Regions from separate parts of the Paenibacillus allorhizosphaerae genome, predicted to be linked through region 2. Evidence: riboswitches for the same ligand, from Rfam matches in the RefSeq annotation. Region 2 holds a riboswitch; the other holds the start of a gene.
The links. A riboswitch is a leader RNA that binds a small molecule or an ion and turns the genes downstream of it on or off. The one in region 2 is predicted to bind ZMP and ZTP.

Region 1 (4,738 bases), on a different contig from region 2:
TTCGAGCGCCTTCGCGTTGTTCACTACGTTCTGGGCGTACGTCTTGAATTCCGGCTGTAGCGCTTCGCCGAACGATACGGCTTTGGCCGCGATGATATGCATCAACGGACCGCCTTGGGAACCCGGGAATACCGCTTTGTCGATCGCGGCAGCCCACGGCTTGCGGCACAAAATCATCCCGCCGCGCGGACCGCGAAGCGTCTTGTGCGTCGTCGTCGTTACGAAGTGCGCGTGCGGCACCGGATTCGGGTGCAGACCGGCAGCAACAAGGCCCGCGATATGCGCCATATCCACCATGAACAGCGCGCCTACGTCGCTTGCGATTTGGCCGAGTGCTTCGAAGTCGATGATCCGCGGATAGGCGCTGGCGCCGGCTACGATCAAACGAGGCTTATGCTTGAACGCCGCTTTGCGAACGTCCTCGTAATCGATGCGGGAATCTTTCTCGCTAACGCCGTATGCTACGAAGTTGTACAAAATACCGGATGCATTGACCGGACTGCCGTGCGTCAAATGACCGCCGTGCGCCAGGTTCATGCCAAGCACCGTATCTCCCGGCTGCAGCGCCGCAAGGTAGACGGCCATGTTCGCTTGCGCACCGGAATGCGGCTGCACGTTGGCATGGTCGGCGCCGAACAATTGCTTCGCGCGGTCGCGGGCGATGTCTTCCACGATGTCCACATACTCACAGCCGCCGTAATAACGCTTATTCGGGTAGCCTTCCGCATATTTGTTCGTCAGTACCGTCCCCATCGCCTGGAGCACCGCTTGGCTGACGAAGTTTTCAGATGCGATCAACTCGATTTTGTCGCGTTGACGGCCGAGCTCGAGGTTCATCGCCTCGACGATTTTCGGATCTTGGTTACGCAAATGTTCCATGATGTTTCAATTTCCTCCCCATAATGAATGATCTATGTGTTATTCGCAAGCACCGCTGGATTCCGGAGCCTGCTGCTCATACACTGCTCTTGCGCCGCCGATCAGCTTCGGCCGGGTGAAGGCTGCGGCGACGGCCGCTTGTCCAATGGTTCGAACCCGAGGTCGGAACGGAACCGCCACCCGTTTCAAATGCATGCCGATCAGCGTGCCGCCAATGTCGATGCCGGCGTGCGCCTGCACCGTCTCTACGACGACCGCATGGCTCAAATGCTTATATGCGTAAGCGGCCATGGAACCTCCGGCTTTCGGCACCGGAATGACGCTGACTTGCTCCAATCCGTACCGCTGCATCGCTTCCCGCTCCATGACGAGCGCCCGGTTCAAATGCTCGCAGCATTGATATACCGGATAAAACCCGCATTCCGCTCGAACGGCTTCCACCGCGTCATAAATATGCTGTGCAACCGTCTCGCTTCCGGACGTGCCGATATGCTGCCCGAGCACCTCGCTGGTGCTTGTCCCGATGACCACCAGTTGGCCCCGCTCCAAGCGTCCTGCCTGCACAAGCTCGCGAACGATCTGCTCCACTTGCGTGCGAATGTCCGTCATCGCGTTCTGCTCCCTGTACAAGTAACGTTACGATTGGACTGCATATTTGTCTTCCAGCGCCTTCACTTTCCCTACGCGGTTTTTGTGGCGTTCGCCACCTGAAAAACCGGTCTCCAGCCAAATTTTGACGATCTCCTCCGCTACGCCGGGGCCGATGACGCGCTCGCCAAGCGATAGCACGTTGGAGTCGTTATGTTCGCGGGTCGCTTTCGCCGAAAACAAATCGTGAACCAAAGCGCAGCGAATGCCCGGCACTTTGTTGGCGGCAATCGTCATGCCGATGCCCGTTCCGCAAATCAAAATCCCTTTGTCCGCCTCGCCGGATGTGACCTTCTCGCATACGATCGCCGCATAGTCGGGATAGTCGACCGACTCGCTGCCCATCGCTCCGTAATCCTGCACTTCATGTCCGAGCGATTCGATGAACGGCTTGAGCACATCCTTTAAGCGGTAACCCGCATGATCCGCACCCATTGCAATTTTCATATTGTTTTCGCCTCCCAGCTATATGCAACTGCACACCGACGCTGCGGCGGTTGCAATTGTCCAATCATTTGCAACTGCGGCTCCGTGACAATGGCAGTTGACGATCCATACCACTCTCATTATAACCGAAACCGGGCATTTTAGGGCAATAACGCAAAAAGAGCATGACACATGCGGAGATCCGCATTGCGATGCTCTTTGCCCAGGCGACCGGCCGTATGTTCCGATGCTCCACTGTGGTTGCTTCCACTCGTCGCCAGTTACATCGGACCCTGAATTGTTATACGCTTATCATAGCCGATTCGGCGTTCGCTGTAAAGCCTATCTTCCCGTAGCGAACGAGGAGCGGCGAATGTCAGTCCAATGCTTTGAGCTTTGCCGTCAGCTTGATAAGGCAAGCCTCGATTTCTTCCGCACACTTGCGGTAGGCGTGCAGCGGCCCCCCGAACGGATCGGCAATATCCGGCGACGGAAGCTCTCCCCCTAAAGTTCGCAGCTTCGCCTGCTCCGCTTCCGAGATCGGTTGCGCCAACGCTTGTTTCAGCTGCAGCTCGGTCACGAAGCTTTCCAGCTCCGCCAGTTTGGCCGTTTCTGCCGGATCGTCGTGCACATATTCTTTCAGCGTGAAGATTTTGTCTACCGCCGCCGGGTACAGCTGAATCGTGTGCCTTTTATGCGAAGAAGTCATGGTCAAGACGAGATCCGCCCATTCGATCAACGGCTGAGACAAAAAAGTCGAATGCCTGGGCCCCTCGGCTCCACGCTCCTTCAGTACGGAAGCCGCATGATCGGACGTCGGCGTTCCGTCGTAAGCCGCCACTCCCGCAGAACGCACCTCGTATCCGGTTAAATTTCCTTCCGCCAGCAGCTTTCGCAAAATGCCTTCCGCCATCGGGCTTCGGCAAGTATTCCCGGTACATACGAACAAGATCCGGTTCATCGGTTTCTCCCACCTTTCTTACGGATTGCATCTTGCTTTCCCTGTATAACAATCCTGTAGCCCTCCTCGTGATCCGAGAAGCTTTGTGTCCATGGCAAGAAGCTGCCGCGCACCGAAACGTTATTTTCGAAGAGCCCCGAATTCGGGCGCTCTTCTTATTTTACCCTAAAATGGCCCATTTATGGGCCAGTCTTTCGCGGGGTTACAATAAAAATTTAATGCCGAAGGCGAGCAAAATAACGCCGCCCAGCGCCTCGCCATATTCTCCGATCCATTGCCCTACGCGCCGCCCGAGCATCAGTCCGATCACGGACATGAGGCCGCCCATCGCTCCGAACATCAGCACAGTCAGCACGGTATCTCCCGCGAACATGCCGAGGGAAAGGCCGACGGAGAAGGAGTCGATGCTGACGCTAAGCGAAAACAAAATGAGTCCCCAAAAGCTGCGGTGATCCACGGAACGAAACTCATCCGAGCGGAGCGAGCTGTACAACATATGGGCACCGAGCAGGACGAGCAGGATGCCGCCGCAAAGCGTCGCAACTTGTCCAAGCAGCGCGCTGATATAGCCGCCCATCAGGATGCCGCCGAGCGGCAGGATCATATGAAAAAGAGCGATCACTGCGCTAATTTTCAATACATCGAGCTTGCGTACCCCTCTCATGCCGATGCCGAGTCCCAGTGACAGCGCATCCAGACCAAGGGCCGCGGCCATGAGCCAAATGGTCACGAATTGCCCCCATACCAGCGGCGATGTCCAATCCATGCTTCCCCTACCCCCTGTCCTGTTCCTAACCAACATATGCGGACAAGGGGCAAAACATGCTTGCATCGCGGAGCGCCTAAGGGCCTATATGCGAACGATCCGGCCGCCGGCCGCTTTGCGCAGCCGGTTCATGACGGCGGCGCCGATGCCCTGCTCGGGGCACGCCTCCGCGGCGATGAAGCTGACGCCGGCTTCATCGAATTCGCGCAGCGCGGCGTAGAGCCCGCGCGCGACGGTGTCCAGGTCGCCGAGCGTGCCGCAGGCGACTTCATGATCCGCGCGGAGACGGCCGGCGTGTTCACGGTACGTGAAGACGCCGGTGCGCTCGCCGCGCGAGCGCGCTTCATCGAGCTCGCGCTGCATGCGAGCGAGCACCGGTTCAGCGGCGCCGCCCTGAACGAGCACCATCGCGCCGCGCGGAGCGTAGTGCGCGTATTTCATCCCGGGCGCGCGCGGCGCCTCGGGCTCCTGCTTGTGTTCGTCTGCCGAAGGCTCGAGCACGGTGACGTCCGGCAGCGCGGCGCGAAGCTGCGCTGCGATGATCCCGCCGGGCCGCAGGATGTGGAGGGCGCCGTCCGCGCCGAATTCGACGACGGTCGATTCGAGCCCGACGCCCGTCGGCCCGCCATCCACGACGCCGGCGATGCGGCCGTCGAGATCCTCCAGCACGTGTGCCGCATGCGTCGGGCTGGGCCGTCCCGAACGGTTCGCGCTAGGGGCGGCGACGGGACATCCGCTAGCTGCGATCAGCTGCAGCGCGACCGGATGGTCGGGCATGCGAAGCCCGACCGTCGGCAGCCCCGCGGTGACCAGCGGGGACAGCACGCCGGGAAGCACCGGCAGCACCACGGTGAGTGGGCCCGGCCAGAAGACGTCGAGCAAACGCGAAACGGCCTCATCCGGCGGGGCGGTGAGCTCCGCAAGCTGAGACCTTTCGGCGATGTGAACGATTAGCGGGTTGTCGGACGGTCTGCCTTTCGCCGCGAAGATCGCCGAAACCGCCTCCGTATTGGCGGCGTCGGCCCCAAGGCCGTATACCGTTTCCGTAGGAAAAGCGA
Region 2 (4,738 bases):
CAAAGACGGAAGAAGGCGTGCATCAGTATGGACTGAGCCGCGAGCAAGCCGCCAAGCTGACTCAGCGCTACGGCTCCAATATCGGCCTTGTATACGGCAGACTGAGTGCCAAACAAGAGGCGGAACAAGCCGGCTTGCCGCAGGACGTGTTCGCTTCGCTGCTCTACAGCATCGAGGAAGAAATGACGGCTACGCCGGCGGACTTCTTTATTCGCCGTACCGGTGCCGTGTACTTTGATATCGCTTGGGCGAAACAGTGGAAGACGCAAGTCATTAATTACATGGCAAACCGTTTCGGGTGGTCTGAAGAAGAGACCGGGGCTCATACCCGTCTGCTCGATACGCTGATCCATGATGCAGTCGAACCAAAGGCGCAGGATTAATCCTGCGCCTTTGGCGTTTGATCGGCGAATGCGTCCCACAGCTCTTTGAGCGATGTGGTCACGGCGATCGCTCCGGAACCGAGCGCCAGATCGACATCGCCGGGCGTCCGGATCAGTCCGCCCGCCAAGATCGGGATATCGATCCGCTCCCGCATTTCCGCAATAATATGGGGCATAATGCCGGGCATGACTTCGATATAGTCCGGCTGGATCTTATCGGATAGCTTGTAGGTCATATCCAGCGCGGTCGAGTCGAGCAGAAAATGCCGCTGGATGCCGAGGATTTTGTGCTTCTTCGCCGTCATCACCGCACTGGAGCGGGTCGAGATGATTCCTGCGGGCCGCATCGTTTGGCATACAAATTCGATGGCGTAATCGTCATTTTTCAGTCCGTTGATCAGGTCTACATGTACAAGCAGCTGTTTGCGGTGCTTTCTTACAAGCTGCCCGATACTGGCCAATTGCGCAATATGGCTGTCGAGAAGAACGAGCGTCGTGTAGTTGGACGACATCAGATGCTCCAAATCCTTCATTTTCCGAATCGCCGGTAAAACCTTTTGGCCGTGAAAGTGGGAACTTAGCAAGCATGCCACTCCTTCGGGGTAGGTAGTTTGACTTTATCATATCCTGTCGAACGGCAACTGTAAATCCATTCCCGCCGTTCGACCCGTTCCCCATGAGGCGGCAACCGTTCTTTCTTGGCCCCCGAAGCTGCATATTACGATCGACCCACTAAGTCAAGTCGGCTCATTTCAGCCGGGCTGCCTGCCGTGGCGGATCTTCCTCTCCTTTAGCCTCGGTCTTCCTTCAACCGGCCGATCACCATCGCTTGAACGGCTTCTTTCCTTGAGCGGATCGCTTCCATCCGTTCATTCGCCATATCTCGGAATCGTTGCCTTGTCTCCGAATTGCGGATGGCCGGTAAATTAATGTGCACGGTCAGCCACGCCGATTGCGCGGCGGCTTCGGCAAGAACGGCGCCGATGCCAAGATCGGACAGCACATTGGGATTGGCTCCTTCTTTCATCCCGTCGATTATTTGTAGTGTGTCAACGCAAAGACGAATCAATTCCAGCGGAATCTTCGTCGCTTGCTCCGCGGCTGCCGCAATCGCCTGCTTGCGCAGTTCCTTCTCTTCCGGTGATTGGTTCGGCAGTTTCAGCGCCTTCATGTAATGGCGGAACGAGTCCGCGTCTCCCGCCGCGACATGCTCACAGTCCGCTGCAACCGTATCCAGCCTGCGCGCCGCTTCCTTCATGCGCTCTTCCCATTCGCGGTATTTCGGACCGACGGACAGCTTCGCAGTCATCGCCCCCATGGCGGCTCCAAGCGCGCAAGCGACGGCGGCGACGCCGCCTCCGCCCGGCGTTGGCGCAGAGGAAGCTGCTGCCGTGAGAAAAGCGCCTATCGTTTGTTCAAACGGCCGATCCGCCTCAGAGATCCCGTGGGCCAGCTGACGCTCCATGCCGAGCATCAGATTATGGAACAGCATCATGGTCGTAACGCCTCCGACACCCCCGGGCACCGGACTCATTGCGGCAACGGCGTCTGCTGTTTCCACCGCCGTATCCCCTGTGATTCGCCCATCGTCTCCTTCGTTGATCCCTGCGTCCACGATGACAAGGCCGCTATGCGTCATATCCGGCGTTATAAGCCCCCTGCGACCCGCTGCGGCAAATAAAACATCCGCCTGCCGAATATGCCTCGCCAGATCCGGGGTGCGTGAATGGCACACCGTAACCGTCGCCTGCTCCCGGAGCAGCAGCTGCGCCAGAGGCTTTCCTACCGTCTCTCCCCGGCCGATGACGACCGCATGCTTCCCCGCAAGCTCGTAGCCGTAATGCTTCAGCAGCCGGATGCAGGCGAGCGGCGTCGCCGGGTAGATGCCGTCCGCGCCCGACTGCAGCGCCAGCTTGTTCACCGGCGTGACGCCGTCTACGTCCTTGAGCGGATCGATCGCCGCCGTCACGCTAGATGTATCGAGATGCGGCGGCAGCGGCAGCTCCACCATGATGCCGTGGACGGTCCGGTCGCCGTTCCATTGTGCAATGGCCCGCAGCAGCGCCGACTCCTGCACATCCGGCTCGAATTCGTGCAGCTCGAAACGGATGGCGAGCCGTTCGGCCGCCTTCCGTTTCGCTTCCGCGTAATAAGCCGAAGCCGGGTCCCCCTTGACCAGCAGTGTAACGATGCGCGGCTCATGCCCTCTCGCTTTCCAATCCTCCGCCTGCCTTGCAATGTCGGCCGCAAGCAAATCGGCCGGTTCCTTTCCTCTCATCCGCAATCCCATCCTGTGCGCCTCCTCTTTTTTCCTGAATCCATCATCGGAAAACAAAAAAAGTATTCGATTCCGAAGAACCAAATACTTTGCCCAGGCGACCGGCCGTTATCCCTTGCGCTCCCCGGTGGTGATCCACCTTTATCGCCAGTTGCGCACGAGTTCGTTGTTATCCCCATCATAGCGAAAAAAACGAATTTTGACAACATAGGTAATATAATAAGAAGGTCGAACCGTTCATTGAACTGGCAAAATTATGCGCGGCTGCAGCTACAAGATCCGCACGCCTTCCTTTAGCAATTTCATGTTGATATTCGAGTTTACCAGCAAGGGAAGCATTTCCATGCTGCTAACCATCGGGGACTGACACAGATGGCAGGTGGGTGCGTATGCAAAAGAAAAGTTGTCGCGCATCCAGCCTTTACAGCCTTCTTGTTCGCATGACCATATCATCGTATTTTCCTTTGGAACAGGCTCAGACGATCTTTTCTGAAAATACACGAATAACCCCTCCTTCTGATCTAAAAGAAAAACTGCCCTCAACACATTGTTAAGGGCAGTTTGATTTGGGCTATTACAGCTTTACAACATTTTCGGCTTGCGGGCCGCGGTTGCCTTGCACTACATTGAACTCTACGCGTTGGCCTTCATCCAGCGATTTGAACCCGTCGCCCGTGATGGCGCTGAAATGAACGAATACGTCATTGCCGCCTTCCACTTCGATAAAGCCGAAACCTTTCTCCGCATTAAACCATTTCACTGTACCTGTTTGCATTGTATTACCTCCAAATTTTATTTAACATGTACTTTTTATTCTTGAATCAAATAAAAAATTCACACATTGAAAAAGGCTCCATCGCACAAATGATACCCTTTGCAATATGTGAATTCAGGTTTCAAATATATGATAAGGTAATACTATCACACATATAAGCGAAAAGCAAATTGTTTTTTCATGTTTTTCGTAACCCAGACAGATCCCAAAAAAACAAGAACGCCGCAACCCGAGAGATTCCCCGGACAAGGCGCCATGTTCGCGTAACGTTTCTATGCTACGGGGACGTTCGCTTTCACGCCTTATCAGCTATATCCTGCGTATTTGCCTTGACTCGCCACATTATGTCCCATCATCCGCTTGGCTTAATAAAAATACGACCTTCTTCTCGTACGGGATCAGGTATGAACGTTCTACATACTGATGAATGTAGTACTCGTCTCTCGAAACGACGGATACTTTTTTATTCGATTCCGCATCCAGCGCGTTCAAGTCTTTATGAAGAAACAAGCAATTTTTATTGACGGTCATAAACAATCTAATTTGTCGCAATGTGTACGAGTGATCTACCAATAGTTCTTTCGGTACTTCGTTATAATTGTATACGACCATTCACGACACCTCCTTCCTGTATCCTTATTCAAGGGGACGAAAAAGTAGAACGAATAACTCTTTTTGTGCCGCAATGTTCGTTTATCTGATCTTAAATCTGAATTCCTTTTTATGAAAACAATTGCCGTCAATAAAAACGGCAACAGCGTCATGCTTTTTTATAACACCTCCGTAATCAATATACTGATTTCCGCGCCATACCGAGACCGGAATTTCCAAAAACATCGCATTGTCAAAATCGGCTGGGTCTACAAGCCATTCATTCTTTGTAAACATCAGCTTTCACCCTTAATATATTTTTACGACATTTTCAGCCTGGGGACCGCGTATGCTTTGCCCCACCGTAAACTGCACCTTTTGTCCTTCGACCAATGATTTGAATCCATCGCCGGTAATCGCGCTGGAGTGCACGAATATGTCGTTTCCTCCTCCGTCAACCTCTATAAAGCCAAAACCTTTTTCGTTATGAAACCATTTCACCGTACCTGTTTGCATATCGTATCCTCCCATGTTCGTTCTGCTTCACATATCGTAATAAAAAAAATCACACATAATAAAAAGTACCTTTCAGAAGACCGATACTCTTTATAACGTGTGATTTTCAGATACGCGAATATGATCCATTATAGCATCATTTTGGGAATAATCCAACGAAACAAAATTTGCTCAGCATCGTTTCCTGCCATTCCG

Region 1: it holds a riboswitch for ZMP and ZTP, as region 2 does, so the genes downstream of both, rpiB (ribose 5-phosphate isomerase B) here and ACFQI7_RS20720 (cyclodeaminase/cyclohydrolase family protein) in region 2, are expected to answer to the same signal.

The regions. Positions count from the first base shown of each region.
Region 1 is NZ_JBHSRV010000012.1:18,438-23,175, reverse strand. Features, by position in the region: gene ACFQI7_RS29340 (serine hydroxymethyltransferase) at 1-879, opposite strand, end outside; gene ACFQI7_RS29335 (TIGR01440 family protein) at 919-1,488, opposite strand; gene rpiB (ribose 5-phosphate isomerase B) at 1,516-1,974, opposite strand; ZMP/ZTP riboswitch at 2,168-2,248, opposite strand; gene ACFQI7_RS29325 (low molecular weight protein arginine phosphatase) at 2,330-2,914, opposite strand; gene ACFQI7_RS29320 (manganese efflux pump MntP) at 3,117-3,680, opposite strand; gene ACFQI7_RS29315 (L-threonylcarbamoyladenylate synthase) at 3,765-4,738, opposite strand, start outside.
Region 2 is NZ_JBHSRV010000005.1:369,455-374,192, reverse strand. Features, by position in the region: gene ACFQI7_RS20730 (glycerol-3-phosphate dehydrogenase/oxidase) at 1-383, shown strand, start outside; gene ACFQI7_RS20725 (glycerol-3-phosphate responsive antiterminator) at 380-967, opposite strand; gene ACFQI7_RS20720 (cyclodeaminase/cyclohydrolase family protein) at 1,174-2,673, opposite strand; ZMP/ZTP riboswitch at 2,746-2,826, opposite strand; gene ACFQI7_RS20715 (cold-shock protein) at 2,932-3,162, opposite strand; gene ACFQI7_RS20710 (cold-shock protein) at 3,236-3,436, opposite strand; gene ACFQI7_RS20705 (hypothetical protein) at 3,779-4,048, opposite strand; gene ACFQI7_RS20700 (hypothetical protein) at 4,130-4,324, opposite strand; gene ACFQI7_RS20695 (cold-shock protein) at 4,337-4,543, opposite strand.